DNA from 3 places in the Proteiniclasticum sp. genome. Region 1 is predicted to be linked to each of the others. Evidence: predicted binding sites of a transcription regulator. Region 1 holds the regulator's gene; each other region holds the start of a gene.
What was found. The regulator HrcA, encoded in region 1, represses chaperone genes, less so after heat shock. The targets are predictions, from matches to a motif close to TGTTAGCACTCNNNNNNNNNGAGTGCTAACA.
Positions count from the first base shown of each region.

Region 1 (10,293 bases):
TAGGGGAACTGGGAAAAGAATTTACACAGGAAGACAACGAGCAGATTAAAGGCGTGGCTCGTCTGAAATCTCTGGAAATCCTTCTAAAAATGAAAGATATCGATATGAGTGAAGTGGAAAAGATGAGGGTTCTTCGAAAGAAGAACAACTGGTATCTTGAATATGTCACTGAGGTTGACAGAGAATCCATACTTCCAGGAGTGGAGGAGTTTCTGGAACTGCTGAAATTCAACGGTTACAGAACTGCAATCGCCTCGACAAGTGACAATACATCAATCATTCTCGAACTCACTGGTCTGAAGAAGTATTTTGATGTGGTGATCGACGGATATCAGGTAAAGTCGCCCAAACCGAATCCGGAAGTGTATCTTGTCAGTGCCATGGCGCTTAATCTGGAACCCAATGAATGTGCAGTATTTGAAGACAGCAGAGCAGGTGTTCTGGCTGCAAAACGCGCAGGTATGCATGTGGTTGCAGTGAGTGAGAGGCCCATAGGTGTCGCCGACAAGTGGATTAGAAGTCTTGAAAATCTGGACATGGATGTTCTCAAATTCTCGAGCAGATAAGAGGAGGTAATGATATGCAGACAGCAGCTTTTTTTGACATCGATGGAACGCTTTATCGAGAAGTGTTCATGAAGGAACTTTTCAAAAGAATGATCAGAAGTGAAATCATAAAAGAGGAAGAGTGGTTTAAACAGGTCAAGCCATATTATGATCAGTATGACCGAAGAGTAGGTTCCTATGATGACTACCTGATCAAGATGGCGAACATCTATACGGTGGCTATAACAGGATTCCATCGCAGTTTCATCGAACATATCATACATAATGTCGTGAGAGATATGGGACTTAGGAACTATCTGTTTACACGTAACCGGATTAAATGGCATAAGGATGAGGGACATAAGGTGATCACCATATCCGGAAGTCCAATAGAACTTGTGAAGGAAATGGCTAAACTACATGATTTTGACGATTATAGAGGTTCTGTCTATCCTACGGATGATCAGGAACGCTACACCGGTGAGGTCATACCTATGTGGGACAGTAAATCCAAGCAGAATGCGATTTTTGAAATGAAAGAAAAATATGACATCGATCTTGATGCTTCCTATGCCTATGGCGATACAGCAGGTGATTTCACCATGTTCAAACTGGTGGGACATCCTGTGCTTGTAAATCCGACAAGGGAACTCATAAACCTCGTGCTGAGTGATCCTGATGTGAGAAAGAAGGCGGAAGTGGCGGTGGAAAGAAAAGATGTGATTTACCGGGTCAGAATAGATGATCTGGATCTGGATAAATGAAAGGAGGGATGAAAAATGCTGATTCTGAACGAAAACATACCAGCACTGATCAACAGTGAAGAAAGTACCTTGAAATATAAAGGCAAGGATATCATAAGTGATTCGATTTTCTTTGATCTTGAACATTATCTGTATAAAGAACCGATTGCCATTGGTGTATTTGGTGCTGCAATCTATCATCAGGATGAAAAGGTCATCAAGACAACACAGTATATGATCGAAAACAAGAAGGATGCAAGAGTGATTCTCAATATGACCAAAGAGTATTTCACAGCGATGAAAAAAAGCGGAAAGAAGTATCTTGTGACTTTTTCAGGAAACAATGATTTTCTGGTGGTCAGTCACCTGTTCAGAAAGTTTGAGATAGACTATGATTTCAATGAAGAGTTTGAACTTGTGGATATCCAGAAAGAATATGAAACTAAATTCAAGAAGAATATCGGACTTAAAAATCTTGAGAAGCTTCATCAGATTGAAAGAGACGGTGAACTTATTTCGGGAATGACACTCGCAAAGACCTTTTCGAAAATCATCAAAGACCGAGGTTATATTGAGAGAATGCCAGCTGAAAAGATCACAAAGATTCTGAAATACAACGAACAGGATGTCGTGAATCTCTTTAACATCATGAATCACTGGGAAGCTGTGACTATCGACGATGTCATGGTGCTCGAAGAGAAACTTCTGAAAGAAAAGCTTGAAAAACTTGAAATGAAACGGCTGCTTCAGGAAGAGCTGGACAGGAACAGCGAAAATCAGATCCAGATGGATGACATGGCAGGAGAACTCAGTTAGAACTTAATATGCTTCTATACAAAGAAGGCATTATAAAACCTGCATGTAATAGTGCAGGTTTTATAATGCGGAAAATCGAAAGACATTGTCTATGAAGGACCTTCCGTTATCACTCAAAATGAGTGATTGATAACCGGGGATCAATTGGATAAAATGGTTATAGACACTAATCATAAAAGCATCTCATGGGATTTCAGAAAGACAGATTACTGATGACCATGATGAGAACAAATAATCAGAAGGATATGGACATATGGTCCAAAGGTGAAGTTCATGGGATTTAATTTCAGAAAAAGAATCAGACTTGGAAAACTGTTCAATCTGAACATCGGGAAATCTGGTGCCAGCATTTCATTTGGAGGGAAAGGATTCAGGCAAAGCATCAGTACCCGCGGGAATGCAAGGACGACCTTCAGTATACCCGGAACAGGTCTTTCCTACAGCAAGACAGTGAGTGCAAAAAAACTGCTTAAGAAGGGCGCAAACCGATCCGTATTCGACACCAGTAAAGCATCAGCTGACCCTGAAGCTGAAGTCAGCGAATATGAGAACGATATTGCACTGATTACCACACTGCATCATTTTGAAGACTATCCAAGTGGTATAGACTGGAATGAAGTGAAGAATGAAGATGCTCCTTTTGCTATAGGCGAGACAGGTCCGAATACAGAAGAGGCTCTATCTCTGATCGATAAAAACAAACCTGGTCTGTTTAAACGGATAATTGCAAAAAGTGCATTTAAAGAAGAATCGGAGAAAATTCTGGAAGAAGCCAGAAAGATGGATGATGAACTTTACAAAGCATGGGAGAACAATAAACAGATTGCCGATCGTATTCTCACAAATGACAGGGAAAGTTATCTGGAGGCGCTTGAAGATATCAAGATAAGTGAAGAACTTGGCTACTATATAAGAAGCATGGATTTCAGCTACACGGATGACGATTCGTTGAATGTGGAATTGTCCCTTAGTATCGACGACTTCATTCCGGTTGAGTATAAAACGCTGACGCCCACCGGACGATTATCGGTGAAGAAGTATACCAAAACTGATTATTATGAAATTGCAAACCAGTTTGTTTCCGGTCTTGTGCTTAGACTGTCCAGAAATCTTTTCAATCTGCTGCCCATTGAGGATGTTTTAGTCAATGTATGGGAGAGTGAAGAGAATAAATACAGCCATGTGGAAGAAAAGAGAAGAATTCTTTCTATTCTTGTGGACAGAGAAGCGTTTGAAAAGATCAGAATGGAAGAGGTTAACCCCTTCGATGCTCTGGAATATTTCAGGCATGAGGTGAGATTTGTCAGAACAAGAGGATTCAATGAGGTAGGAGAGCTTTCAAAATAATTCTCCTTTATTTCTGTCTGGTGAGTCCGTACGGCCATGATGCCAAATTCAGACTCAGAGACTCGGACTGGTAAGACAGGTCATAATTTGAAAATGAGGCGCTAGTGGGCGTCTCTTTTTAAAGTCATGAATATGATGTGAATTCACTTCACACGTCTTAATGCTGATTTAATCTGAGCGGGATACAATAGGAGAATATTGAATCAGTGGTCATTTAAATGAACCGGAAAATGGGAGTAATTTGAAGATAATCAAAGGAAAAAACAGCTATTTTACGTTAATGATGAAGTTGGGTGCAATTAGGTTATCATAGGGTATTTACAAATAACATCTGAGATGTTATTTTTATATCGTAGCTGTTAGCACTCAAAGAGTGCGAGTGCTAATAAAGAGGTGAAAAGAAATGTCAAATGAGATGGATAGGAGAAAACTGGATATTCTAAAGGCGATTGTCACGGACTATATCATGACCGGTGAACCCGTCGGATCCAGAACGCTGGAGAAAAAATATAAATTAGGAATCAGCTCCGCGACCATCAGAAACGAGATGGCAGATCTTGAAGAACTTGGGTATCTTGATCAGCTTCACTCATCTTCAGGAAGGATTCCAAGCGCAAAAGGATACAGGATGTACATCGACAAGCTGATGACACTTGAATCGCTGAGTGCTGAAGAAGCTCAATTTATTGAAGATAAGATCATCACCATGGCAGCCTTTGAAATTGACAAAATCATGAAACAGACAGCGATGATGCTATCAGAGCTGACTAATCTTGCAGTCGTTGCAAAGAAGCCGAATTTTTCAAAAGCACATGTCAAAAACATCCAGCTGATACAGGTGGAGGTTAATACCATCCTGGCTGTGATCATGGTAGATCATGGGACAATCACCCACAAACTGATCAAACTGAATCACACCCCGGAACCTGAGGTTCTGACGAATATCTGTAACCTTCTCAATCTGAAGCTGAAGGGTATGAGTATTGAAGACATCAATCTTCATATCGTGAACAGTCTAAAGAATGATCTTGAAGGGTATGATGAGCTGTTTCTCTCCATTTTGTCAGCAGTATATGACAGTCTGAATGAAGAAGCCAACGAAGATCAGTATTTTGTGGATGGAACATCCAAGATTCTGAATTATCCCGAGTTTTCGGACATCAGTAAGATGAAGGACTTTTTAGGGCTACTAGAACAGCCTGAACTGCTTTTTCATGATCTGGAACATTCAGATTCAAGGGATGAGATGGTCATCACTTTAGGTGATGAATTAAGTCTGCCCGAGGCCAAAGACTTTACGATTATCACTACCAGTTACAAGATCAATGACGAGAATATGGGAACGATCAATCTGATCGGACCGAGACGTCTTGATTATTCAAAGGTAGTGTCTATCATAAACAACGTAAAAAAAGAGCTTTCTAAAAAGCTCAACGAGGAGGATGTAAATGACGGAGGATAAGAACAAAGATCTCGATGACGCCTTGAAAAAGGAAGAAGAGCAGCAGGAACCCGTTGGAAATGATGCGGAGATAAGCGAAGAGGTTTTTGAAGGAGATTCTGCAGAGGCTGAGACAGATGAGGTCAAGAATGAAGACCAGGCAGAAAACACGATCGATATGAAAGAACTGTTCAGAAAGAAAAAAGAAATGCTCGACAGTATAAGAAAGCTTGAAAATGAAAATCAGGCGCTGAAAGACAGACTGGCCAGGATCAGTGCAGAATATGACAACTACAGAAAAAGAACACAGAAGGAAAAAGAAGGTATCTATTCAGACAGCATAGTAGAAGTGGTCAAAGAACTTCTCCCTGTTCTGGACAATCTTGAAGCATCACTTCAGGTTGAAGCAAAGGATGTAGAGTCCATAAGAAAGGGTGTCACAATGACTCGTACCCAGTTCATGGATGCGCTTGAAAAGCTGAACGTCAAAGCGATTGATACAGAAATGCCTTTTGATCCGAACTTCCACGATGCGGTAATGCATGTGGATGATCCGGCCCTCGGAGAAAAGGAAATCGTACAGGTTTTTCTAAAGGGATATCAGAGAGATGAAAAAATAATCAGATATAGCGTAGTAAAAGTCGCAAATTAGGAGGAATATTAAAATGGCAAAAGTAATCGGTATAGACCTTGGTACAACAAACTCAGTAGTCGCAGTTATGGAAGGTGGAGATCCAGTCATCATCACCAGTTCAGAAGGTGGAAGAACAACACCATCAGTCGTATCTTTCCAGGCTAATGGAGAAAGACTGGTAGGGCAGGTAGCAAAGAGACAGGCAATCACAAACCCTGACAGAACCATCGCTTCTGCGAAGAGACATATGGGAACAGATAAGAAGTATCACATTGATGGAAAAGATTATTCACCACAGGAAATTTCAGCAATGGTTCTTGGAAAGCTGAAAGCAGACGCTGAATCCTACCTGGGTGAAAAGGTGACACAGGCTGTCATCACAGTTCCTGCATACTTCAATGACTCACAGAGACAGGCTACAAAGGATGCAGGAAGAATCGCGGGGCTTGAAGTCCTTAGAATCATCAACGAGCCTACTGCCGCATCACTTGCTTATGGTCTGGATAAGACTGATGAAGCACATAAGATTCTTGTATTTGACCTTGGAGGCGGTACATTTGACGTATCCATCCTTGATCTTGGAGATGGCGTATTTGAAGTGCTCTCCACAAACGGAAATACAAAGCTAGGTGGAGACGACTTTGATGACAGAGTCATGAACTACATCGCTGAGGAATTCAAGAAGAACAACGGAATCGATCTGAGATCAGACAAGATGGCTCTTCAGAGACTGAAGGAAGCTGCTGAAAAAGCTAAGGTTGAACTGTCCTCATCAACATCAACTTCAATCAACCTTCCATTCATCACTGCAGATGCAACAGGACCAAAGCACATCGATATGACACTGACAAGAGCAAAGTTCAATGAACTTACAGGCGACCTTGTGAAATCAACCATCGAACCGATGAAGAAGTCATTATCCGATGCCGGTCTTACCATGAATGATATCGATAAGGTTATCCTTGTAGGTGGTTCCACAAGAATCCCTGCAGTAATCGACGCCATCAAGGACTTTACAGGCAAAGAACCTTCAAAGGGTGTCAATGCAGATGAAGTTGTTGCTCTTGGTGCAGCAATCCAGGCTGGTGTACTGACAGGAGAAGTCAAGGATATCCTGCTTCTTGACGTAACACCTCTGACACTTGGTCTTGAAACATATGGTGGAGTATCCACTCCGATCATCGAAAGAAATACAACAATTCCTACAAAGAAGAGCCAGATCTTTACAACTGCCGCAGACGGACAGACATCTGTTGAAGTGCATGTTGTACAAGGTGAAAGACAGATGGCTGCCGACAACAAGACACTTGGAAGATTCACTCTTTCAGGAATCGCAGCGGCAAGAAGAGGAATTCCGCAGATCGAAGTGACATTCGACATCGATGCCAACGGTATCGTAAAGGTTACTGCTCTTGATAAGGCAACCAACAAGGAAGCCAATATCACAATCACCGCTTCAACAAACCTTTCAGATGATGAAATCGATAAGGCAGTAAAAGAAGCAGAGAGATTTGCAGAAGAAGACAAGAAGAAGAAGGAAGAAGTAGAAACAAGAAACAATGCTGACCAGACAATCTATCAGACTGAGAAGACTCTCGAAGAACTCAAGGAGAAAGTAAGCGAAGAAGATAAAGCTAAGGTTACAGAAAAGGTTGAAGTTCTGAAAAACATTAAGGATGGCACCGACATCGAAGCCATCAAGAAGGCAACTGAAGATCTGACAAACGAATTCTACAATGTTTCCTCCAAGATCTATCAGGCAGAAGCTGCACAGAATCAGGGTGCAGAAGACTTTAACGACGCCGGATCACAGGGACCACAGGGTGACAATGTCGTAGATGCTGATTTCAAGGTTGAGGATGACAAGGAATAAGGTTATAATACTAAAGGTGTTCAATAGGGATGGGCTCAAAAGCCCTTCCCTAATTGAAATTAATCCGTATTCTATGCCTTGACTGAAGGCAGTGCGAGATAATAGGTGGTGTAATAATGGCAAAAAGAGACTTATATGAAGTCCTAGGACTTCAGAAGGGTGCCGATGAAAAACAGATTAAGAGTGCTTTCAGAAAGCTTGCGATAAAATATCATCCTGATAAGAATCCAGGTGACAAGGAAGCTGAAGAAAAATTCAAGGAAATCAATGAAGCCTACCAGGTGCTTTCCGATCCTCAGAAGAAAGCCCAGTATGATCAGTTCGGAACCACAGACTTTAATGCCGGTGGTGCTGGGGCTGGGTATAGTGCTCAGGACTTCGGTGACTTCGGTGATATATTCGAATCCTTCTTCGGCGGCGGATTTGGCGGCGGAGGATCAAGAAGAAGAACTGGACCAAGGCGAGGAGCCGATATCGAATATCGTCTGGATCTTACTTTTGAAGAAGCCGTATTTGGTGCGGATAAGGATATCAGTGTAACGAGAACCGAGGACTGCGATGTATGCCACGGAACTGGAGCTAAAACAGAATCCAGACCGGAAACCTGTAAAACCTGTCATGGTTCAGGAACGGTAAGAGTACAGAGACAGACTCTCTTTGGAAATATGGTTCAGGAAGCAGTATGTCATACCTGTGGAGGCAGTGGTGAAATCATCACGGATCCTTGCGACAGCTGCAAAGGCAAAGGACAGGTCAGACAGAGAAGAAAGATCAGTGTCAAGGTACCTGCAGGCGTAGACACCGGTAACGTCATGCCGCTAAGAGGTCAAGGTGATAAAGGTGCAAAGGGTGGACCTCATGGAGATCTGCACGTTGTACTTAATGTGAAGCCACATAAATTCTTCATCAGAAAAGGTGACGATATCTATGTGGATACCCACATCAATATCGCAGAAGCGGCACTTGGCAAAGAAGTGAAGGTTCCTACAATTGATGGAGATGTATCCTATGATATTCCTGCCGGAACTCAGTCAGGAACACTTTTCAGACTGCGTGGTAAAGGCGTCACAATGGTCAACTCAAGAAGTGGATCCCGAGGCGATCAGTATGTCAATGTGATTGTGGATGTGCCTAAAAAACTGAACGATGCACAGAAAGAAGCACTGTATCAGTTTATGGAAGCTTCCGGACAGATTGTCAGCCGTGAGGGTACAGAAGAGAGAAAAGATAAGAAAGACAAAAAGAAATTCAATATTTTTAAATAGATAATGAAGACCTTGGCTGTAGGTGAGACTATAACCGGGGTCTTACTTTCTGTAATGATTTACTTTATTATTCACATCAGTGTATTATAATAAGGATTAATAAAGAGATGTGGTGTCTGCTTTAGTAATATTTGGTATTGCCTGGTGCATCCTCATGAGGTTCATGAATAATCTTTATGCATCTTAAGATGTACTCAGCAGCTGTTATAGGATTTGAATGTTCTGTCTGACCCATTATAAATAAATATGATTGGAGAAATAAGTTATGAGCACATGGAACGAAATCAAAATTGTTTTGAAAGAAGAGGATCTGGAGTATATACAGGGGGTTCTATATACCATGGATGTAAAAGGTGTCTCGATTGAAGACCCAAGTGATATCCTTGGCAGGGAACAGGGTCCTCTTACATGGGATTTTGCCGATATCAATATATTTGAGTACGGAAAAGACAAAGCGGTAGTAAAAGCGTATTTCAATATTGATGTGAATGTTGAAGAAATCATCCGTGAAATCCATGAAAAAATTGAAAATGCGAAAGCACTTGGTGTAGATTTCGGCAGCTACGAAATTTTCTCTGAAGAAGTAAATGAAAAGGACTGGGCTAATGAGTGGAAGAAATATTATAAGCCCATAAAAGTAGGAGAAAAGTTTGTTGTAAAACCCCTGTGGGAAGAATATGAAGCCAAGGGAGACGAGATAATCCTTCATATGGACCCCGGCATGGCTTTCGGAACAGGAACCCACGAAACCACAAGAATGTGTCTTGAAGCGATTGAAGACTATATGAAGCAGGACACCCGAGTATTTGATATCGGAACGGGATCAGGAATACTTGCTATCGGAGCATCAAAACTTGGCGCCAAGGATGTGGTCGGTGTCGATCTTGACATCGTTGCAGTTGACTCTGCTAAAGAGAATGTCGGATACAATAAGCTTGATAATGTTGAAATCCTTCATGGAAATCTGATGGATGTGGTTCACGGTACAGCGGATATCATCGTGGCAAACATTATTGCTGAGATCATTCTTGTACTCATTGATGATGTGAAGAAAATGATCAATGAGAATGGGGTATTCATTTCGTCAGGTATCATAAGAGAAAAGGAAGCGATGGTCACTCAGGCTCTTCTTGAAAAAGGATTCAGCATCATCGAAGTAAGAAGAGAGGGAGAGTGGGTCTGCATCGTATCAGAGGTGTCGCATGCATAAATTTTTCACGGATGAAATCGATGAGCTGTTTGCTTATATTTCCGGAGATGATCATAAGCATCTGTCCCGTGTGCTGAGACTTAGGGAAGGAGATACTGTCCTTGTCAACAATCTCCTGGGTACTGATTATCTTGGTATTATTGAACATATCGATAAAAACACGACCAGAATCGAACTTAAGAATAAAATGCTCGAGAATAATGAAAGTACAGTCGAAATCACACTTTACCAGGGCATGCCTAAGGCGGGCAAGATGGATCTTATCGTTCAGAAATCTACAGAGCTTGGTGTAAGCCGCATCGTGCCTGTCCTCACCGAAAGAGTGGTTGTGAAAAACAGTACTGAATTCAAAAAGCTGGATCGACTGAAGAGAATCGCAGTTGAGGCTGCGAAGCAGTCTAAAAGAAGTGTGATTCCAG
Region 1 is NZ_DAMBTF010000006.1:35,249-45,541, reverse strand. It holds gene pgmB (beta-phosphoglucomutase) at 1-566, shown strand, start outside; gene RTX25_RS04710 (HAD-IB family hydrolase) at 581-1,309, shown strand; gene RTX25_RS04705 (ribonuclease H-like domain-containing protein) at 1,325-2,104, shown strand; gene RTX25_RS04700 (DUF4236 domain-containing protein) at 2,378-3,451, shown strand; gene hrcA (heat-inducible transcriptional repressor HrcA) at 3,855-4,913, shown strand; gene grpE (nucleotide exchange factor GrpE) at 4,900-5,544, shown strand; gene dnaK (molecular chaperone DnaK) at 5,558-7,399, shown strand; gene dnaJ (molecular chaperone DnaJ) at 7,516-8,664, shown strand; gene prmA (50S ribosomal protein L11 methyltransferase) at 8,930-9,874, shown strand; gene RTX25_RS04670 (16S rRNA (uracil(1498)-N(3))-methyltransferase) at 9,867-10,293, shown strand, end outside.

Region 2 (10,293 bases), on a different contig from region 1:
ACAAGATACATGCTGGCCGCCTTTATCATGGTCATCCTGCTGTCATATTTCCTGGCACAGCGGATATCCAACTATCTCCTTGAACCCATAACGGAGATGACATTTGCTACAGAACGTATTGCAAATGGAGAATATACAAGAAGAGTGACCGTACGGCCGGATGCGGAACTGGGAAAACTTGGATCTAACTTCAATAATATGGCTGAGCGGCTTGAGAATACGTTTATAGAAAACCAGGAAAAGCAGAATCGGCTGGAGGCTATACTGAAAAGTATGAATTCAGGTGTATTCGCATATGACACTCAGGATCAGATTATCATGATCAATCCATTCTGCAAGGAGCTTTTTGGTATCTTCGGTGATGTGATCGGCAAGAATATTTATGATATCAAGGAACTGAGGGATCTTATATTCACCCTTGAGTCGGAAGAAGATGTAATCGAAGTGAGAATCCGAAAGCCGATGGTAAGAGATATCCGCATCAAATCAGCTGAGATTTATGGCGAAAGAGTGGCGAAAGTGGGAACGGTAGTCGTACTTGAGGATATCACCGATCTAAAAAAACTTGAAAAAATGAGAAGTCAGTTTGTAGCCAATGTCTCTCATGAACTCAAAACACCTTTAACTTCTATTAAGGGCTTTTCAGAAACACTCAAATTTGTTAAAGATGAGGAAACGAGGAATAAGTTCCTTGATATCATAAATGAGGAAAGTGAAAGACTCACTCGACTGATTAATGATATTCTGACTTTATCAAGCATTGAGCAGACTAAAACCGTTAAGCATGAAGAGATTGATGTAGGTAGAGAAACAGAAAAAATCTACAACCTCCTTGCACCGAAAGCTGAATCAAAGAACATAAGACTCAATTTGAAACAGACTGAGCAGTTCATCATAAAGGGAGATATCGATAATTACAAACAGCTGGTGCTAAATCTGGTTGATAACGCAATTAAGTACACAAGAGAAAACGGAGAAGTGAATATCCAGCTAGACAGATACAAAGACGAGCTCAGGCTGATCATTCAGGACACGGGGATCGGAATACCAGAGAAGCATCTCAATCGGGTATTTGAGAGATTCTATCGAGTGGATAAAGCGCGTGACAGGGCTATGGGAGGGACTGGACTTGGACTGGCAATTGTGAAACATATTGTACTGTCTATGGGTGGAACCATCGATCTTGAATCAGAAGTAGGGAAGGGCTCAACCTTTACGATACTTTTACCTATGACCAGTTCAGATTTTTAGGGGGGAACGAAAGTTTCCTCTTTTCCATCATAATCAGGACAATCTTTTCTAAAGTAGGCTGACGTAACAAGGCAAATCGAAATGGGTGAATAGCTCAAGTTAAATTTAACAATAAAAAACCTGGGATCAGGTATCGAGATCACTCGAACCTAATTCCAGGTTTTTGTTATGCAAATTATTCAGCTGTATCTTCAGCCTTGAATTCGATAAAGTAGATGTCGTTTCTTGCTTTAAGTAATTCTGTTTCAACTTTTGTTTCGAAAAGAACTGCTGAACCAGCTTCGATTTCAAGGTCCATAGGAACTGGAATTTCGATTACTTCTTCTTTCTGGTTTGTTACAGCAATTATTGTACCTTCTTCAACAACGGTAGTATCTGCAAAGTTGTTCTTCACAACAAATTCCATGTTGAATCCGCCATCAGCTTCAGTCATTTCGAAAAGTGCAACTTGAACAGTATCATCTACAGTTCTCATGAATTTTACCACTTTTTCAAGTGAACTCTGTTCATCAGCAGAAAGTTCTCTGCTTTCAAGCAGTGATGTCACAGCAACTTCGGATGGAGCTTCTGCAGGTGTTTCAGCAGGAGTCTCTGCAGGTGTTTCAACTGGTGTTTCAGCTGGTGTTTCTGGAGCTGGATCTTCTGTTGTGCAACCAACCGCAAATAGTACAGTCATGGCAGAAATGATTAGAACAGTTAATGTCTTTTTCATATTTTGATCTCCTTTAGGTTATATTATAATTTGAGTCGGCGTACAGGGTACAGCTGTTCTCAATGTGTAGAAATTATTAATACTATTTAACAAATTATTAGCAATTTGTATAACAATGTGCCCTGCATTGTTATATTCCTTTGGTTTACTAAACAATATTATTAATATCTCAATTCTCATAATAGCACTTCTATAGATTAAATCAAGAGCGGTATAGGCAGGAGCAGAACAGTTATTCATCAAATGAAACAGATAACCAAAACCCCTAATAAGAATGTCCATTGATTTTACGCGTCTCGATACTGAAGAACATCACAACTAAACCCAGTGCAGATAAAGTGAGGCCAAACAGCAGAGTGTTTGCGACAGAAGTAAATGTGAGTAACCATCCGCCAATCAGACTTCCACCGACACCACCTAATGTCGTAGCAGCTGTGGTAAATGCCTGGCCTTTGATCATGTCTTTGCGTTCAAGTACCTGATTGACATAATATATTGACCCAGGAATGAATATGGCATATGAAAGCATCTGCAGTCCTTGTGCGACGTAGATCATAAACATATTGGTGGAGACAAGTGTAACAAAGGTTTTCAATGTAAATATCATTGCAGAAAATTTCAGCATCATTCCTATATCATATCGGCGAATCAGTTTTGAGAAGGTAAGCATCACAGGGAGTTCAAGTACAGCGGCAATGGCAAACGCTGTTCCCATGGATGTTTCATTTCCACCTACATTTTCTACAATCTTGATCATATAGATGTTTATGATGTTGAAACATATAAAAATCAGAATGATACCCATGAGGTATGCGGTGAACTTTTTGTACTTGGCGACGAAACCGAATAATGAGAGATGATCAGGTTCATCGGAAGAGTTTCCCTTATGAGTTTGGATATCCATTTGATCATGGCGTTCTTCTGGAAGCATTTCATCGCTCTTTAACCTGAAAATAATGGCGAAGAGAAATGTAAGACCAAATAGTGCGGCAAAAACAAATGGGAGAATATCGGTGCCTTTACGATCAACGGCTACACCAAGAGTCAGTGACATGATTGCGTAGGTCAAGGAACCCATTCCACGTGCAGCGCCAAAATTCAGAGCAAGACCTTTATTGATATAGTTAATCCCAAGTGCATTAATCAGAGGGTGAATCGTGAGCATAACTGTAAGAAGCAGAAAATAGAGAAGGGCTGTTATGACCATAATTTCAGGTGCGAAAGTCATGATCACAGATATAGAAAGGCAGACGAAAAGCATAAGTGAAGTGATTGCTCGAAGGGAGTCCTTTTTAGATCTGTCTGCAAATCCCGCAACTAATGGCTGCAGCAATGCCGAGAAAATGTTGGTTGACGCGAGTATTATACCTATCTCGTCACTTGCAAAGTTTTTGGAAAGAAGATACACCGTCACAAAATTATATGTGGCGCCAAAAACCATCCAGTATCCGCCGTGTAGGAAGGAATATCTGATATTCATATTTCTTAAAGTAGTTCCTGCTGTCTGCATAAATTTATCATCCCATCAATTCAATTATTTTTCCTTCGGTCACCGAAAAAAATTCTTTTTAATCACATTATGTATTATCTCACTCTATAATATCAAAAAACAGAAGATTAAGCGAAGGAATAAAAATGCACAGTTCTTCATATGAACTGCGCAAATTCGAACAAATTAATTTGTGATTTCTATGGCGTGGAGGAAAAGTCTTCCATCTTCCATAGCGTAATTACAGGTTACGAGAGTGATAATGCTTAACTTGTCGCTGGGTTCAGTTTCCAGATCAAAGATTGAAGACTCCTTAAGCATATTCTGGAACTCTCCATATGTTGTGTTGTTAAACTGTGTATCAAGGTAGGGTCCCTCTGACGGAGAAATATGGACAGAAAAGACTTTGTAAGTCTTTTCACCCTGTGGTGTAGAGAATGTAAAGACACTGTTTTCTTCTGCAAATTTCCTGTCTGCAAACTTGTCCAGATCACCAAACATAAGACCTCTTTCTGTAAAATGCCCATAGATTACTGTGTGTCTGTCCAGTCCCATTCCCAGATTTCTGTAATCCATGAAGATCGAACCTAGAACATCCTTCTCTTTTTTGAAGTTCTTGTCCAGGTACTCTTCATTGTCATTTCCGCGTACCACAGGATAATCAATTTTTGTATTGGCTACCTTGATCCAGCCCACGTAATCCTGATTTATCGCATAGAAAGTGCTGGCTGGATTAGCGGTATAAATGAAATCATTATCTGGAAAGACCGATTTTATCTGAGTTTCTTCTATTGGAACAGTACTACTGGGCTCATTTAATGATGGTATGGTGTCAGTTTTATTTTGAGAAGAGAGCTCCTCATAATAGTCCTGAGAACTGTCCATAGCCTTGTTTTCATTCACCTTGAATATCCATAATGATAACTGCAGAATGGTTACAGAAATCAATATTGTGAATAATAAATTTCGTTTCGTGATAACCACCTCCAATTAATCAGATAAACACACATTGTGATAATAAATTCCAAAAATACAACATTCTGTGACACGTTTATTGCTTGATGCTATTATAACTTCAAGAACAAATTATATCAAATTTAATATCACAAAAGGAGATGTCGAAAAATGAAAAAAATGTTGAAAAAAATGAGCGGGTTCCTGGCTGTTATGCTGTTATCACTAAGCATCCCTGTATTTGCTACTGCACCTACCGATGATATCGTGGATATAGCTGTTGGAAACTCTGATTTCAGTATACTCGTTAGTGCACTTCAGAAAGCTGACTTAGTTGGTGCACTCCAGGGTGAAGGACCATTTACAGTTTTTGCTCCTACAAATGCAGCATTTGAAAAACTGCTGGAAGCACTGGATATTACAGCAGAGGAACTTCTGGCACAGCCTGACCTGGCTAAGGTACTGACCTACCATGTTGTATCTGGTAAAGTAATGTCAACTGATCTATCTGATGGACTGGAAGCAGACACATTAAATGGTGAGAAAGTGAAGTTTGACCTGTCTGGAGACCCAAAAGTAAATGATTCAGCAATCACAACCGTTGATATCGAGGCTACTAATGGAGTCATTCATGTCATCGACACAGTCCTAGTACCTGAAAACTTTACACTTCAGGAAGTTGATCTGGAAGAAACTACTGCACCTGATACTGGTATCCCAGCATCATTCCCATACCTTCTGACAGCTGGAATGACAGCCGGTGCTGCACTTCTGGTATACAGAAAGAAAGAAGCTTAACTTAGCACACTAATAATAACAGACGTCACACTCATGTGACGTCTGTTTATTTGTCCTTATTCTCTTCAGTTGCTGCATTCTCTTTCATGAGCGATGCTCGAGAGACAATGTTTTTTCCGAACTTGTTCCGAATCAGATCAACAGCCTGCTGAAGTCTTTCATCTCTGATTTCTGTGTCGGTTTCCATATTTTTAAAATCTGATTTATCGATATCAAAAAGAGAAAGCTGTTTTCCTGTATCGCTGTCCTCAAAGTCGGTTAAGGCGATACCTATGAGACGGATGGGTTTCTTGGGATTCCAGCACTCATCAAGTAAGGCGGAACCGGCAAGAAAGATCTGTTTCGGAAGGTTGGTCTGGGAAACCTGACATTGCCTCGTAATCACCCTGAAATCACTATATTTCAGAGTGATCTGTACTGTGTGACCTTTCTTTTGTTTCATTCTAGCACGTGTGGATACATCGTCTGATAATTTGAGCAGGACTGATTTGGCTTCTGCAAGCCTTGTTATATCCTTGCTTAAAGTGACCGATTTTCCTATAGATTTAATGTCGGTGGGAGAACGGTCTGTTACGGGATCATGATCTATTCCATGAGCATGATCATACATGGTAACTGCAGCTTTTCCAAAATGTCTCATCAGTTTCTGTCTGTCCGACTTTGCCAGGTCTTCTATAGTGAAGATATTAAGTTTATTAAGCGCATCAGACGTTTTCATGCCGACACCATACATGTAGCCCACAGGCAAAGGCCAGAGCTTCGTCGGTACATCTTTAATCTGAAGTTCAGTTATGCCCAGAGGTTTTTTCATTTCTGATGCCATTTTAGCCAGAAACTTGTTGCTGGAAATACCTATGGAACACCACAGATCCAGTTCTTCTATCAAACCCTGCATGATTTTTTTAGCTGCTTCAGGTGCACTACCGAAAAGATTTTCGGTGCCAGTCATATCCATCCAGGCTTCATCAATACTGTTCTGTTCGATAACGGGTGAATATCTGGAGAGATATAGCATCACCTGTCTTGAAACATGGCTGTAATAGGCATGATCGGGTGGTACCAGAATAAGTCCAGGACAGAGCCTTAAAGCCTGCTGGACGGTCATCGTAGTCTTTATACCCAGTGCTCTGGCTTCATAGTTTGCCGCAAGAATAATCCCTGACCTTCGTTCCGGATCACCGGCAACAGCTGCCGGATTGCCTTTGAGACTAGGTGTTCTCTTCATTTCACATGTGATGAAGAAAGCATTCATATCAACCAGAAATATTGTTTTTGTCATCTGTTTCTTCACCTCATCTATAAATATTACAACCTGATTTTATCACGAAATAGGGGCTGAATCACTAAAAAAGCCCCTATGGTTCACATCTGATGAACCATAAGGACCTAATTGAAAGTTTTTCTTAAACGGCTTCCTCAGTCTCCTGGAAGTCTTTATTGTAGATATCCATATCGATTTCTCCAAGTCTTTTTGCGGTGACAAGTCCTGCAAGCATTGAACCTGATACATTCAGTGCTGTTCTTGCCATATCGATCAGCGGTTCAATTGCAATAAGCAATCCAACAAGACCTACTGGAAGACCCATGGATGAGAGTACGGTTAGTGCTGCAAATGTCGCTCCACCGCCGACTCCTGCGATACCGAAAGAACTGATTGCTGTTATGACGATCAGCTTGATGAAGAATGTAACATCCATTGGTACACCAGTACCCACTGCAATCATTACTGCAAGCATGGCAGGATATATTCCAGCACATCCGTTCTGTCCGATACTTGTACCCAGTGATGCAGATAAGTTTGCAATACCACTAGAAACTCCGAATTTTTCAGTCTGAGTTTCAACATTAAGTGGAAGCGTACCTGCACTTGATCTTGATGAAAAAGCGAAGGATAGAGGAATACTGGCTTTCTTCAGATATTTTACCGGGCTCAATTTGTTCAGTGTAAGAATGACAAGGTGAATGATGAACATGATGATGATTGCAACATAAGATGCAAGTACGAATTCAAACAGTCTTGATATTTCTGTGAAATTCGATGTCGAAACAAACCGTGCAAGAAGAGCAAATACACCATATGGGGTAAATCTCAGCACCATGGTCACCATTCTCATAACTACATCATGAAGCATATTGAGGAAGCTCTTGAAGGCTTCTGCGCTTTCTGGTTTCTTACGTCGTAATCCGATGGTTGCGATACCGATAAATGCGGCGAAGAATACTACTGAAAGTGTAGAAGATGATCCCTGACCACTCATCGCATAGAAAATGTTTCTTGGAATGATTTCAGTAATCTGTTCAGGTATAGGCTTTGACTGGAATTCTGTAAGAGACTCTTCGAGTGCTTCACCTCTTGCAGTTTCCGCCTGACCCGAAAGGAGTTCACTGGAATCCAGTCCGAAAGCTCCAGATACAGCTGCGCCAAGTCCAGCGGAGATGGCTGTTGTGAGAATCAGAACTGCGATGATTGAAAATGCGCTCTTTCGAAGTGCAGAGGCATCCTGATTGACTATGCTGGTAGTAATGGCAACGAACACAAGCGGGATGACAATCATATTGAGCAGCCTGACATAACCGGAACCGATGATGTTCAGCCAGGTGTTAGATGTTGTAATAACATCTGACCCGGATCCGAATACGAGCTGAAGGGCTCCACCGAACAGTATACCTAATACTAAAGCGGTCAGAACACGTTTGGTAAAGCTCATATGCTTTTTCTGCATATAGGAAAGCCCAAAAATTATTGCTGCCGCGACTGCAAGTACGAGTAAAGTATAGAAAATATTCATTTTATTACCTCCTGATTTAGTATTATAAGACCATTAAATTGCCATGATTTACCAGATAAGGATGTTTCTGTTTTTTGGCCAGAAAAACAAAAACTTCTGCCTCCAATACAGAGGCAGAAGTAAACTTCCACGTTTCCACTCTGTTAACCTGTATCTTAATACAGGAAAACTCTAATTGGTACCGACATACCTCAATGCTATAACGGGCATTCCCGCTGGAGTCTACTATTATTTCGATCCAGTACTCAGAGATGCACTTCGGTCTGTTTCCATCTAAAAATCCTCTCAGCAATGGATTTTCTCTCTGTATAGACTTGCAAAAGACTTACTCTTCTCATCATCGTAATCCGACTATTTTGGTCAAATATAAATACAATATTAAATATAAGGGATAAAATGAATTTTGTCAACATTATAACTCAAATATTGAGTGTCCTGTATTTTATCCTTAATTGTAAAAGTAACTTCCGATTAGGAGAAAGAATAATGATGAAGTGGAAGTTAGTCTTATAAACAGGACTACAGACAAACTATTATCAACCACATCAACAGCATCAAAAGGGAGTCCATAAACGAGAAAACGCCGTACGACCTGGCAGAGTTCCTGATGCCATCAATAACACTGGAACTGCTCGGTCTACAGCGAATTCATCCCGACTTGGTTACAAGAAACCCATCCATCTTTAAGCAATAAAAAATGGGGGTCGGATTGCTTATACTGAACCCTGCCAACCGGAAGTTAGTCTTACAAACAAATTCCTGAGGGCCTATTTCCTGCGAAATAAAATAAATCCAATGCAAACAATGATGTAAGAATACCAGAGAATCTGGTGCAAATCAAACAAAAAGTGTAAAATACAACTTCCAAACCGGAAGTAACTCTTACACTTTCAGCGTTATTTAAGCTTTCTGTTTAAAGCGGAAGTTAGTTTTGAATTTAACCTCCTGTATTTTATCCTATATAACTGCTGTTGTACGCCTGGATACGCTATCGTCTGATCATTTTAGATGGGAATCGATAAAGGTGAGACCAGACAAAAGATATCGGGTAGCTAGAGAAATATTAAATGAGATTCCATTCGCGATATTTTCTTGAATTCACGGACTAAACTGATATGATTGAATATAGAAAGGGGTGCTTTTATGATTTTTTATTTTTCAGGAACAGGTAATTCATTATATGCCGCAAAGAAGGTAAATGAAGAACTTGATCATGAAATCATCGATATCAGCAAGGCTGTTTCAGAGCAGAGATTTTTCTATACACTGAAAGATGAGGAGATTATCGGATTTGTCATGCCAGTCTATTATTATGGGATACCTTCAATAGTGGAAGATTTTATCAGAAGGCTGAGCGTCCGATGTAGCGGCAGTCCGTTTATTTTTTCAGTCATGACGTGCGGCGGAAGTATTGGCGGAGCGGATCGGATGCTGAAAAGAATACTAAGTGATAAAGGACTGATACTGTCCGCAGTCTATTCACTCCCTATGATGGATAATTTTATTTTCGGCTATAATTTATCGGATCAGACTGAGCAGTCCAAGACACTGAAGAGTGCTGAAAGCAAACTGAAATATATCATGAAATCCATCCAGGTGAGGGGAAACGGTGACAAACCGTCTAAAGTATCTGCTCGTGTGCTGTCAGGTATTGCCTATCCATTATACAGAAGGGGACGAAAAACGAAGAAGTTCCATTCTGATGACAACTGCACATCGTGCAGCCTATGCCAGGAAATCTGTCCGGTAAAAGCCATAAAGATGGTTGAGGGGAAACCGGAATGGATTGTGGAACAGTGTGTTCATTGCGTTGCGTGCATTAACCGGTGCCCGGTAAACGCAATCCAGTATGGAACAGCAACAAAGAGACGAAGGAGATATGTTCATCCGATACTCCGATAGGGTCGGAATTCACTAGAACACAGACACAGGAAAAGAGGTAGATAGTAAGATGGAACCATTTATTGAAAAATACAGATTCAATTATATTAAGAAACGGGTATTCGAGGTGAGCAGTGCAATCACGAGCTCTCTGGACAAGAATGTTGTAATAGCCTCCAGAGCGCATAATCAGGATAAGATATACGGTGTTTTTTCTCAGCTCAGCGATGAACAGAAAGAGCTTCTCTCCATCGATAGAATTATCGACACAGTATCAGCAGATCAGTTCTTAAAGAAACTGGAACCATTCGTTTTGGGCATTTCGATTCCAACGAATGATACTGTCGCAAGGTTGTTCAAAAAACACAAGAAAATACGTATTCCTGATTCGTTTTCTGAGGATGTGAAGAGAGTGTATC
Region 2 is NZ_DAMBTF010000036.1:5,430-15,722, forward strand. It holds gene pnpS (two-component system histidine kinase PnpS) at 1-1,251, shown strand, start outside; gene RTX25_RS13635 (hypothetical protein) at 1,427-1,963, opposite strand; gene RTX25_RS13640 (MFS transporter) at 2,229-3,473, opposite strand; gene srtB (class B sortase) at 3,639-4,355, opposite strand; gene RTX25_RS13650 (fasciclin domain-containing protein) at 4,578-5,204, shown strand; gene RTX25_RS13655 (DNA polymerase IV) at 5,251-6,495, opposite strand; gene RTX25_RS13660 (cation:dicarboxylate symporter family transporter) at 6,608-7,993, opposite strand; gene RTX25_RS13665 (EFR1 family ferrodoxin) at 9,137-9,895, shown strand; gene RTX25_RS13670 (FusB/FusC family EF-G-binding protein) at 9,945-10,293, shown strand, end outside.
Region 2: a site for HrcA is predicted at 8,124-8,154, ahead of RTX25_RS13660 (cation:dicarboxylate symporter family transporter). Genes of this name have one in related genera too.

Region 3 (10,293 bases), on a different contig from region 1:
GAAAGGCGTAGAATGATTTCCCGCTGTTCATGATGTGTTTCGGATTGGTGGTGACACCATCAATTCCGAAAGTATGATAAGCCGTTCTGACTAAGGATATCCTTAATTATAAGTATAGGGAAGAAATAAATTATGATTACTATATATTTTATTCATCGAGACTTCTACTTAAGTCTTTAGCAGACAGAAAGAAGCAGGCCTTAGCCTGCTCCTTTATTTATGTTTATTGATGTCTATCCTTATCAGTCTTTAGATGTTTCTTCTCTTTCTAAGAAGGAGAACTCCGCCAAGTGCCATCAGGATACCCAGACCGTACCAGATCACTCCATTTTCAGCGCCAGTACTTGGCAGCTGTGGCTGTGGTTTTGGTGGTGCAGGTGTCGGTGGCAGTGGCTTAGGATCCACGTCTTCGAATTCGAGAATGTTGACTACTGTCAGTTCGAAAACTTCACCGTCTTCGTCCAGTATGACTGTCTTAGATTCCGGATCCATGATGTAGTCCTCTGGTGCACTGATTTCCGTTACGATGTAGGTGCCCAGTGGTAATACCGTTTCAAGGATTCCGTCTTCATCTGTTGTTCCTCTGAATACGAGGTTTCCTTCTTCATCTTCCACTTCAAAGACTACGCCTTCTACAGGGAAGTCAAAGTCGTCGACTTTTACGATTCTTAAGGCTGCTCTTAGCTGTCTGTTCAGGATGTTGTAGCCTGTTACAGTCGCCTCATATCCTTCTACCGGATCTTCAGTTACGGTGTAGACAAAGGCTTTTCCATCTTCGTCAAACTCTGGGAGTTCTGTGAAGCTGTAGGTCCACTTGTCATCTTCGTCTTTGGATAAGGTCACTTCGTCTATTTCCACTCCATTCTGAAGCAGATTGATGACGATGCTCTCTGGTCTTTCAGACAGGTCATCCCAGGTCTTTTCACCATTAACGTTAACCATGCCTGTTCTAACATTCTGAATGTCATAGCCTGCATAGAAGGTATTATAGCCTTCAACAGGAAGTTCTTCCACTTTGTAGGTGTAGGCGATTCCGTTTTCATCAAACTCTGGAAGCTGGCCGAAGCTGTAGTTCCATTCATTTTCAGCTGTGACCACTCTTCTGTCAATCTCTTCACCGTTTCTTGTGAGGATTGCAGTGATGGATTCCGGTCTTCCTTCTTCACCTTCGTCGAACCAGCTCTTCTGTCCTTCGATTTCTACCGTTCCGACTCCTGTGTTTGTCACGGTGAAGCTGCCATCTTCATTTTGGATGATGGTGCTTTCATAACCTTCTGCAGATACTTCTTCCAGGTAGTATTCGATCGGCATACCGTGTTCATCAAACTCTGGAAGGTTCTCAAATGTGAATGTCCAGTCGTTTTCTTCGGACAGTACTGCCATTGCGACATGTGTATGGTCGATCATTTCATCCATTGTCATTTCCGAGAATTCTCTGTCCATTTCGTGTATTCTTCTGTAAAGATGTACAGTGATTTCTTCGATGTCTCTGACTCCGTTGTCTTTCCATATCTTTTCAACAGGTATGTCGATTTCGCCGGTGCGGATGTTATGGATATCCGTTCCGATGATTTCTGTCCTGTATCCGTCAACTTCAACTTCATCTATGGTGTATTCGTATGCGATACCCTTTTCATCAAATTCAGCCAGGTTTTCAAATGAATAGCTCCATTCGTTTTCTTCGCCGATTGCAGTTCTCGCGAATTCTTCACCGTTCTGAAGGAGAACGACTGTTATGTATCCAGGCCTTAAGCTTGTGCCTTCTTCATCCATCCAGTACTTCATACCTGATACACTTGTCTCGCCGGTTCTGAGATTGGTTATGGTGTAGCTTCCGTCCTCATTCTGTTCCACTGATGAAACATATCCTGTGACTTCCACTTCTTCTACGAAGTATCTGATCTGCAGTCCGTTTTCGTCAAACTCAGGAAGATCTCTGAAGATATCCTTCCAGTCGTTTTCTTCATTCAGTTTCATGGTCATGACTTCTTCTATGGAGACGGCCTGTGGTGCTGCGATACGGTAAATATACCAATAATGAGGCTCACATGAAGTCCAACGAGAATCGCAAGTATTTCTTTTCTGAGGACTCTATCTGTGCTTTTCTTCAGATTTCTGGATACTAAAAATATGGCCAGCATCATAAAGACAGCAAAATACAGCGCCATCCACGAATCAAGCAGAATATCCGGCTGATAGATAAGCCAGCTTTTGTCATGCTTCCTGATGACTTGAATGAGCTCTCCACCACTTGCACTGATGAAAAAAATAACAACTGTAACAGGCACCGGGAAGTATATCGCAGCAAGCTGTTTTCGTTTCAGTACGATATCCAGACCCGATGTCAGTATCAGATGATGCAGAAGAATACTGTAGAAAGTTCCCCAGCCGATGACACTCATGAGAAACAGGTACCGCCCTCCCCCTATTGTCTCAGCATGGTTCATGAGCGAAAAACTGAACGCCCATACACTGGTGGAGCAGCACAGATAAAAGAAACTCCGGTTGATCCTCTCCTTCGGATTGAGGTAATAGGCATGCATACCCACATAGAAATAAATAATCATCGTCAGATAGAATAACATCGATAATAAAGTTGATGCCATGATACATACACTTCTTTCCATTAAATAATCCGCTGCAGCATTTTAAGGTTTCAGCCTGAAATATCATTCAAAATTTCAATTATATTTCACCTATTACACTTATCGGCAATATTCCAGCATTTTATAGCTTCCACGTCTGATTATCTTGAGATGTAAGGGAATTTACCTTTAATATCATCGAAGCCTCCTATAAATCTGTCGATTTTCTGTGCTGCGCCATGGCATCCATGACGCGTTATGAAAAAAGTGCGCATTTTAGAAGATCTGGAAATGTTCTATGAATTTTCATGAAAATGGCTGTTTCGCTTCTTCGTCCAAATGCAGGATTCAAGAAGATGCACTATAATAGTAGGTATATTACGGATTAATACTGACGGCAATGGAGGAGATTAATCATGAAAGCAGTTGTTGTAGGGGATGCCACCCAAAGAGAACTTCAGATCAAAGAGATGGATATACCCATTCCACGAGATAACGAGATTCTGGTCCGTGTTCATGCTGTAGGGCTCAATCCTGTGGATTATAAGGTGGCCGCTTCCGGACACCCTAGCTGGTCCTACCCTTTTATACTGGGTCTTGATATAGCGGGCACAGTAGTTGAAACCGGAAAGTCTGTAACGCACCTTTCCCCCGGAGACAGAGTCTTCTACCATGGCGATCTGTCAAAGCCTGGAGGGTTTGCTGAATATGCCGTGACAACCGCACACACAGTAGCCAGTATTCCAGGCGGCGTGAGTTTTCAGGAGGCAGCTGCACTTCCCTGTGCAGGTCTTACCGCCTATCAGGCCCTTCATCGAAAAATCGATATGAGCAATATGGAATCCATACTGATTCACGGCGGCGCCGGCGGTGTCGGTGGTTTTGCCATACAGCTGGCCAAGCGTGCAGGGCTTAAAGTCATCACCACCTGCTCACCCGAAAATAATGACTGGGTTTCAAAGCTTGGTGCCGATTATGCCATAGACTATAAAAATGAGGATATCACTTTAAGGGTAATGGAAATTACGGATGGTAAAGGGGTAAACACCATTCTGAACACTTTAGGTGCAGAAAGCGCTCAGGAGGATATTTTGAGATTATCCTACAACGGTCATCTCATCTGTATCGCTGATCTTCCCGATCTTGCGAAGGTCAACTTCTGGAGTAAAGCGATATCAGTTCACACCATCGCCCTTGGCGGCGCTCATGGATCAGGAAACTACGCAGAGCAGAGGGATCTGTCCAATATGGCTAGAGAGCTCATCAATCTCTTATCCATCGGCGGAATACTTCCAATGATCGAAAGCAGAATCACTCTTGAGGAAATCCCCGAAGGATTTAGACGTCTTTCCTCAAGGCACGTGAGAGGCAAGATTATCGCAGAAATCATTCCTGAAGGTCCATCAAAATAAGAATCCGCTCTATACAAGAAAGGATATAACGAAATATGCTGTTACATTGTCAGTCTACCTGAGCTGTAACAGCTTATTTTAATGAATTATTCTATCTGATCATTCGGGGAAATAATCATACTTCTGATCTTAGAAGTCGTAATCACATCATATGAATACGAGACAGAACCGGGACTTAATATATGGTCTTTAATATATATCCACATTCACAGACATCACTTTAATCCATGTCGGATTCAGAACACCCAGTTGCAGCCTGTAAAAATAGTATCGTAATATCTTATGGGAGAGCACAGCAGATCACTACTGTAAGGTTCTAAATCATCCTCTTCAACGGAAAAAACAATCCGCATCCTGGGCTTAGGATGCGGATTGTTTTTAGTTACCCGATATCTTTATTCGATGTCGATTTTTCTGCTGGTATCAGCTGATTCTTTCTTAGGAATATTGATTTTCAGAACACCGTCTTCAAGTCTGGCTTTGATGCCTTCCTCATCAGCCTCCTGAAGATAGATGTTTCTCTGCATGGAACTTGTTCTTCTCTCTCGATGAATAAAGTTCTTTTTCTTCTCTTCCTTTTCTTCCTCTCTGCTGATGCTGATGCCGAGTCTTCCATCTCTTAAGGAAAGATTGATTTCTTCTTTCTTGACTCCGGGAACTTCAGCGTGAACAATATACTCTTTGTCTTCTTCCTGAACATCCACCTTAAAGGTATCTGCCTCAAGATATCTTCTCATAGGCCATGCTTCCGTAAAAAAGTCATCCAGCATGCTATGAAGGTCATCAACATCTCTTGATACAATGTCATTTTTTCTTCTGTTGAATGGTATTAATCCTGCCATACTTTCCAACTCCTTTAATTTCAGTTTATGTAACATTAGCACTCCAGCCCTTCGAGTGCTAATCAAATTACAATTATGTTATAGCACAGGTATTTTGAGATTTCAAAAATGATTTTTCAAGAAAAATGGCGTAAAAAACAGACAGGCAATGCGCCTGTCCGTTAATTTAAATTTTTCAATTTTTTGAGGCTTAAACTGAACATAATCCCGGAATTCCAAGAATCAATCATCAGCCCTTCGGTGGATAAGGATCATTTCCGTAGGAGTTTCTCTCTCCAATGGTCCCGTCCAGCTTATGTATGATCAGCTCCGTCTTCTGGTTCATCGCAATTTCCTTTGCGATCTTTACAGCCTCTTCCTTGGTTTCTGTATGGTGACTTGCTCTTTTTGCATCTTCTCTTTTGACATCCCAGCCGCCGTCCGGATTAGGCAGTACATGATGCGCATCATTTGCCATAATATACGCTCCTTTCATTCATCTCATTCTATATTTCTGTATGATCTTCTGAGAGTATTACACTTACTCCTTCATCATAAGTCATAGATATGAGGGTTTTGCATATATTCGGTAAAAATGGTTTGAACAAAGTGCTCACCGCTATCATGCTTAATAGACATGAGGAAAGGACTTAGAGTAGAGAAGCATCAGAATCCTTCATATGCTGAAGATTCTCTTCCAGCATGAGATACAGATCCATCATATGGTTGTTGTGGAAAAAGTGAACCCCTTCCATTCCGAATTCAAGAGCTGTATGGATGTTCGCAAGAGTATCGTCGATGAATACGCACTCTTTGGGATCCAGCTGATATTTTTCAAGAAGAATCTCATAGATCTTTCTCTGAGGCTTCATTTCCTGATGTTCATAGGACACAATCTTCCCGTCAAAGAGATCAAAGAACGGATAGTACCTTATGGTATTCTCAAATCCTCTTTCAGGATAGTTCGAGAGCGCATAAAGGTTGTAGCCCATCTCTTTGAATTTTCTCAGGAAGTATAGGGATACTGGCATCTCACTGATGAGAAAATTCTCCCAGTGATAGATGATTCTTTCCACTTCCTTCTGATACTCAGGAATTCTTGTGATGATTCTTGACGCGGCTTCCACCTCGCTCATCTTACCATGGTCGAGAAGCTTCCACTCCTCGCTGCTGAATACTTCGTTATAGAGTAACTTCATGAGCTCCGGATCCTGTCCGTAGTGATTGACCAGCCACTCTGTGGGATCAAAACGGATCAGTACATTCCCGATGTCGAATATGATGTTTCTGATTTTATTCATTCTTTTTATCCTCCCGCTGTTTATTTTCGAAATCCTTGTTCAGTATTTATTCTTGTAGTTACTGGCTAATTTATGTAGCCTTCTCTAACTTCATTGATGCAGTCATCGATCATTTTGTAGTAGAATCCCTCTTCTTTTGACCATTCGCAGTATACAACCTTTGTAAGATCTTCCACTCCAAAAGTCTTCATCTCACCTTTCAGCCACACCTCTTCTTTTCCGATGTATTTCAGCACTTCGCGCTGAACTTCACCTTCATCGATGAGCAGAAAATTGTAGTAGTCTTCCTTGGATGAGTCTTCTACGTTTCTGTACTTTGCGTACCGGATCACCGAAAACCTTCCGTCCGGTTCGAGAAAAAGATCTTTCACTTCCCTGAGGGAAAAAATATCTTTCTGCCTCAGTACACTTCTCAGCTCTTCCATCTCGATATTGGCTCTGTCAAAGAGTCTCATGTTCAGTTTACCATTCTCGATGATATGATCAGGGGTTCCTCTGAAAACTGTTCTGAACAGATTGTACTTCTTGGCCAGAAGATCCATGATATAGATGCTCAGAGTCCAGACCATAGCCGTGAAGATGAACGGAAGAATACCGATTTCATCGTCATAGAAGATGCTGTCGAGAATTCCTCCGAATACAATGACATGAACAAGGTCAAAGGGCGACAGCTGAGCCAGATTCTTCTTCCCCAGGAGCCTGAATGTCAAGGTCAGGGTTAAAATTCCGATCACAAGTTTTATAGCCTGAAGTCCATAATCCATAACAATCTCCTTCTCATTCTTAGTAATAATCAGTACGATCCATTTCGAAAAATCAATTTATATGAGCCTTTATTATCAGATACAGTTTCTTACATCCATCGTCCTACACCTCAAGTTCTCTCATGTAGACACTTGGACTTTTGCCCGTGACTTTTTTGAAGATGTTGCTGAAGTAGTGGGCATCATTGTAACCCACAAGGTATGCCAGTTCGTAGATTTTGGGATGATCCTTCTCCATGATGTGGATGGCTTTTTTCATCCTGAAATGGGTAAGATAATCCACAAAGGTATACCCTGTTTCCCGTTTAAAGAGCTTAGCCAGATAGCTTTCGCTGATGCCAAGCTCTTCTGATATCTTAAGGCACGTGATGTCCTTCATGTAGCTGTCATCCATGCATCTGATGCACTGCAGGACATAACGGTTGGCATCAGTTCTTTCTGTGCCGGGATACTCTTTGAAGAAGTCCAAAGCCTGTTCCTCACTTCCTAGCCGCTCCTCGTTGATTTCACCGATCACCTTTTCCAGAACCTTTTCCAGTTCCTCATCTTTGAACGGTTTAAGGAGGTAGTCTGTGACTCCGAGACGCAGTGCGCTTCTGGCATATTCAAAATCCGAATAGCCCGAGATGATGATGAAGTGCATATTATGGTCCTCTCCAAGTGACTCGATCATCTCTATCCCCGTCATCCCTCTCATTCTGATGTCCGTAAGGACAATCTGAGGTTTCTTCTCTTCGATGAGTTTCAGTGCTTCCTGAGCATTTGCCGCCTCACCCACCACCTGACAGCCGAATGCCTGCCAGTCTGTGGTCATGATGATTCCGCGACGGATCATTTTTTCATCTTCCACTACAACAACCCTGATCATTTGCTGCCTCCTTCGGGGATCGCGATGCGTATGGTCGTTCCCCTTTTCAGTTCAGTGAGTATCCTGACGCCGTAGCCCTTTCCGTAGATGAGCTCGATTCTTTTATGGACATTGATGAGCCCGATTCCGCTGTCTGCATGTTCTTCCAGCAGCTTCACCGCAACCGTCTCTTCCATCCCGATTCCGTCGTCCTTCACTTCAAATATCATCCTGCCGGCTTCCTTGAAGCCTAGCACTTCCAGATGTCCCTTTCCTTCCAGGCCATGAAGAATGGCATTCTCCACAAGAGGCTGCAGAATGAGCTTCGGAATCTTGAGATCCATGAGACTTTCGTCCACGCGGATGTCATAGGAAAGATCATCATCATAGCGCGCCTTCTGTATGGAGAGATAACTCTCAAGCCAGGATAGGCTGTGCCTTACGGTCTGGAACTCTTCGGCATCCTCCATGGATATGCGAAGAAGAATTGCGAGATTTGTGATGAGACTGATGACTTCGTCCGTTCTCTGCATCTTGGCCATCCACTTGACCGTATCCAGCGTATTATAGAGAAAATGGGGATTGATCTGGGACTGAAGCATCTTCATTTCCGATTTCTTCAGTCTGTCCTTGCTTTCGATGATGTTTCTGATAAGAAGATCCAGCCGCTTCGCCATCTTGTTATAGCGCTGCATGAGCTCACCGATTTCATCGGTTCTTTCTACCGGGAACCTCTCGCTGAAGTCCCCCTTCTCCACTTTCTTCATATAGTAGACCAGATCCTTCACCGCACCCGACACGGACTTCGAAACCTTATAGGCAAAGAGCAGTGCAATGACGAGGGTAAAGAGTCCGATATTGAACAGGATTTTCAGAAGAAAGGTGGCATTGCTTTTGACATCTTTAAGAGAGGAGTAGGAAACGATCCGAAAGGGATAGTTTGCGCTGGCTCTGTAGGAAGCATGAAAGGAATCATCCTCGATGGCTGTGGTGTAGCTTCCGCTCGGCGCGGAAGAATCATATCCAGCATCCACTTTAAACGGTCTTGCCTCGTTCTCAATCTGATTCTTGCTGTAGAGCACGTTGCCGATCTCATTGACGATGAGCACTTCCCAGATGTTTCCCTGATTCTTGCTGTGGATGATGCCTGAAAGCTCTTCCCTTCTGATATCCACCAGAATGAAGCCTTTAAGCTGATCTTCCTCTATTACAGCCTTGGCCGCAGTGAGCGCTTTATCGTTCAGCTTTCGTTCTGCGTAGCTTGCAGGATGAAAAACGATGGCGTCATCGGACAGGCCCGCTTTTCGCAGAACCCCCCAGCTCAGGTAGTCTTTTGTATTATAGTGCCTGGGTACGACGTCGGACTGAAATAGTGTCTTTCCGTCCATGCCGAGTAGGTAGAGAGACATGGTGGAGGTCCTACCTGAAAAGAGGTAGTACATCTTCTCGTATATGGCTCTTGTCTCCTCTTCCGTAACCGTCTGATCTTCCATGACCTTAAGAACAAGGGGGTCCTTTGAAAGGAGCGAGACCGCCTGCTCGTAGAATCCGTACATTGAATCCACATCAGCTGAAACCTCCTGAAGATAACGCTCCGCCTCTTCCTCGATATTGCTTCTGAAGATTCTCTCGGAGAACCCGTAAAGAAGACTGGTGATGAGAAGAAGAGGAATCATGGCCACCAGAAAATAGGTGACAAAAAGCTTGGCGAAAAATGAGCTTTTAAACTTTTTCAACTGCGTTCTCTCCTCCTTCTCTCCTTATGCAGGGTAAAGCCTGCAGGCAAAGCATATCTCTTCTGACCGGTCATAGGATTTCAGTCTTTTTATCTTCCGCACACTCATTTTATGTCCTCGTGTACATTCCATTTTATCACTGAGGTATTTTAACCTGTTCTCTTATTATAATACATTTTTGAAAGAGATTGAGCTCTACAAAAGAGATCCCGCGAGAATCCTTACTCACCAAAGAGAGACTCAGGATAATGGCCGGTTTCCACAAGTTGTAGAATGGCCGCTGAAACGTCATCCTTATCTTCCTTGTAGGTCATGCCCATCCACTGGTCGCGGGCTTTTATGATCTTAAGATTTTCCCCGCTACGCTTTCTCAGCTCATCCATGGCTTCAGGCAGGTAGAACTCATCTTTCAGAAGTTCAGTGTCTTCCTTCAGAAGAAACGCTTTAAACACAGGCTCGAGATCATCCAGCACCTCTTTCTGAACACCCCAGATGTTCATGGAGACCAGGGTATCTTTCTTAAGCTCGATCTCTTCCTCATTAACCTTAGCAAAGATTGCATCTTCAGCTTTAAAGATTTTCTCTCTTTCCTTTATGGAGACGAGGTAACCCCTCTCATCCACTTCAAGAATGCCTCTTGATACCGCACCTTTTTCTGAGAGCGTATTTTCCACCGGATAGCCCGGTATGACCATGGATTCTCCTTTTAAGAGCTCATCATAAAGATCCTTAAGGACGCCTCTGCCATAGAGATCATCTGCATTAAGAATCACGAAGGGTCCATTCAGATGATGTCGTACACAGTAGAGGGCATGGCCTGTTCCGAG
Region 3 is NZ_DAMBTF010000010.1:43,826-54,118, reverse strand. It holds gene RTX25_RS07415 (hypothetical protein) at 1-31, opposite strand, end outside; gene RTX25_RS07410 (Cna B-type domain-containing protein) at 250-1,977, opposite strand; gene RTX25_RS07405 (histidine kinase N-terminal 7TM domain-containing protein) at 1,992-2,627, opposite strand; gene RTX25_RS07400 (zinc-binding dehydrogenase) at 3,002-3,997, shown strand; gene RTX25_RS07395 (Hsp20/alpha crystallin family protein) at 4,393-4,839, opposite strand; gene RTX25_RS07390 (DUF2188 domain-containing protein) at 5,069-5,296, opposite strand; gene RTX25_RS07385 (HAD family phosphatase) at 5,469-6,119, opposite strand; gene RTX25_RS07380 (YetF domain-containing protein) at 6,185-6,883, opposite strand; gene RTX25_RS07375 (response regulator) at 6,987-7,751, opposite strand; gene RTX25_RS07370 (sensor histidine kinase) at 7,748-9,466, opposite strand; gene RTX25_RS07365 (nucleotidyltransferase) at 9,688-10,293, opposite strand, start outside.
Region 3: a site for HrcA is predicted at 4,873-4,903, ahead of RTX25_RS07395 (Hsp20/alpha crystallin family protein). Genes of this name have one in related genera too.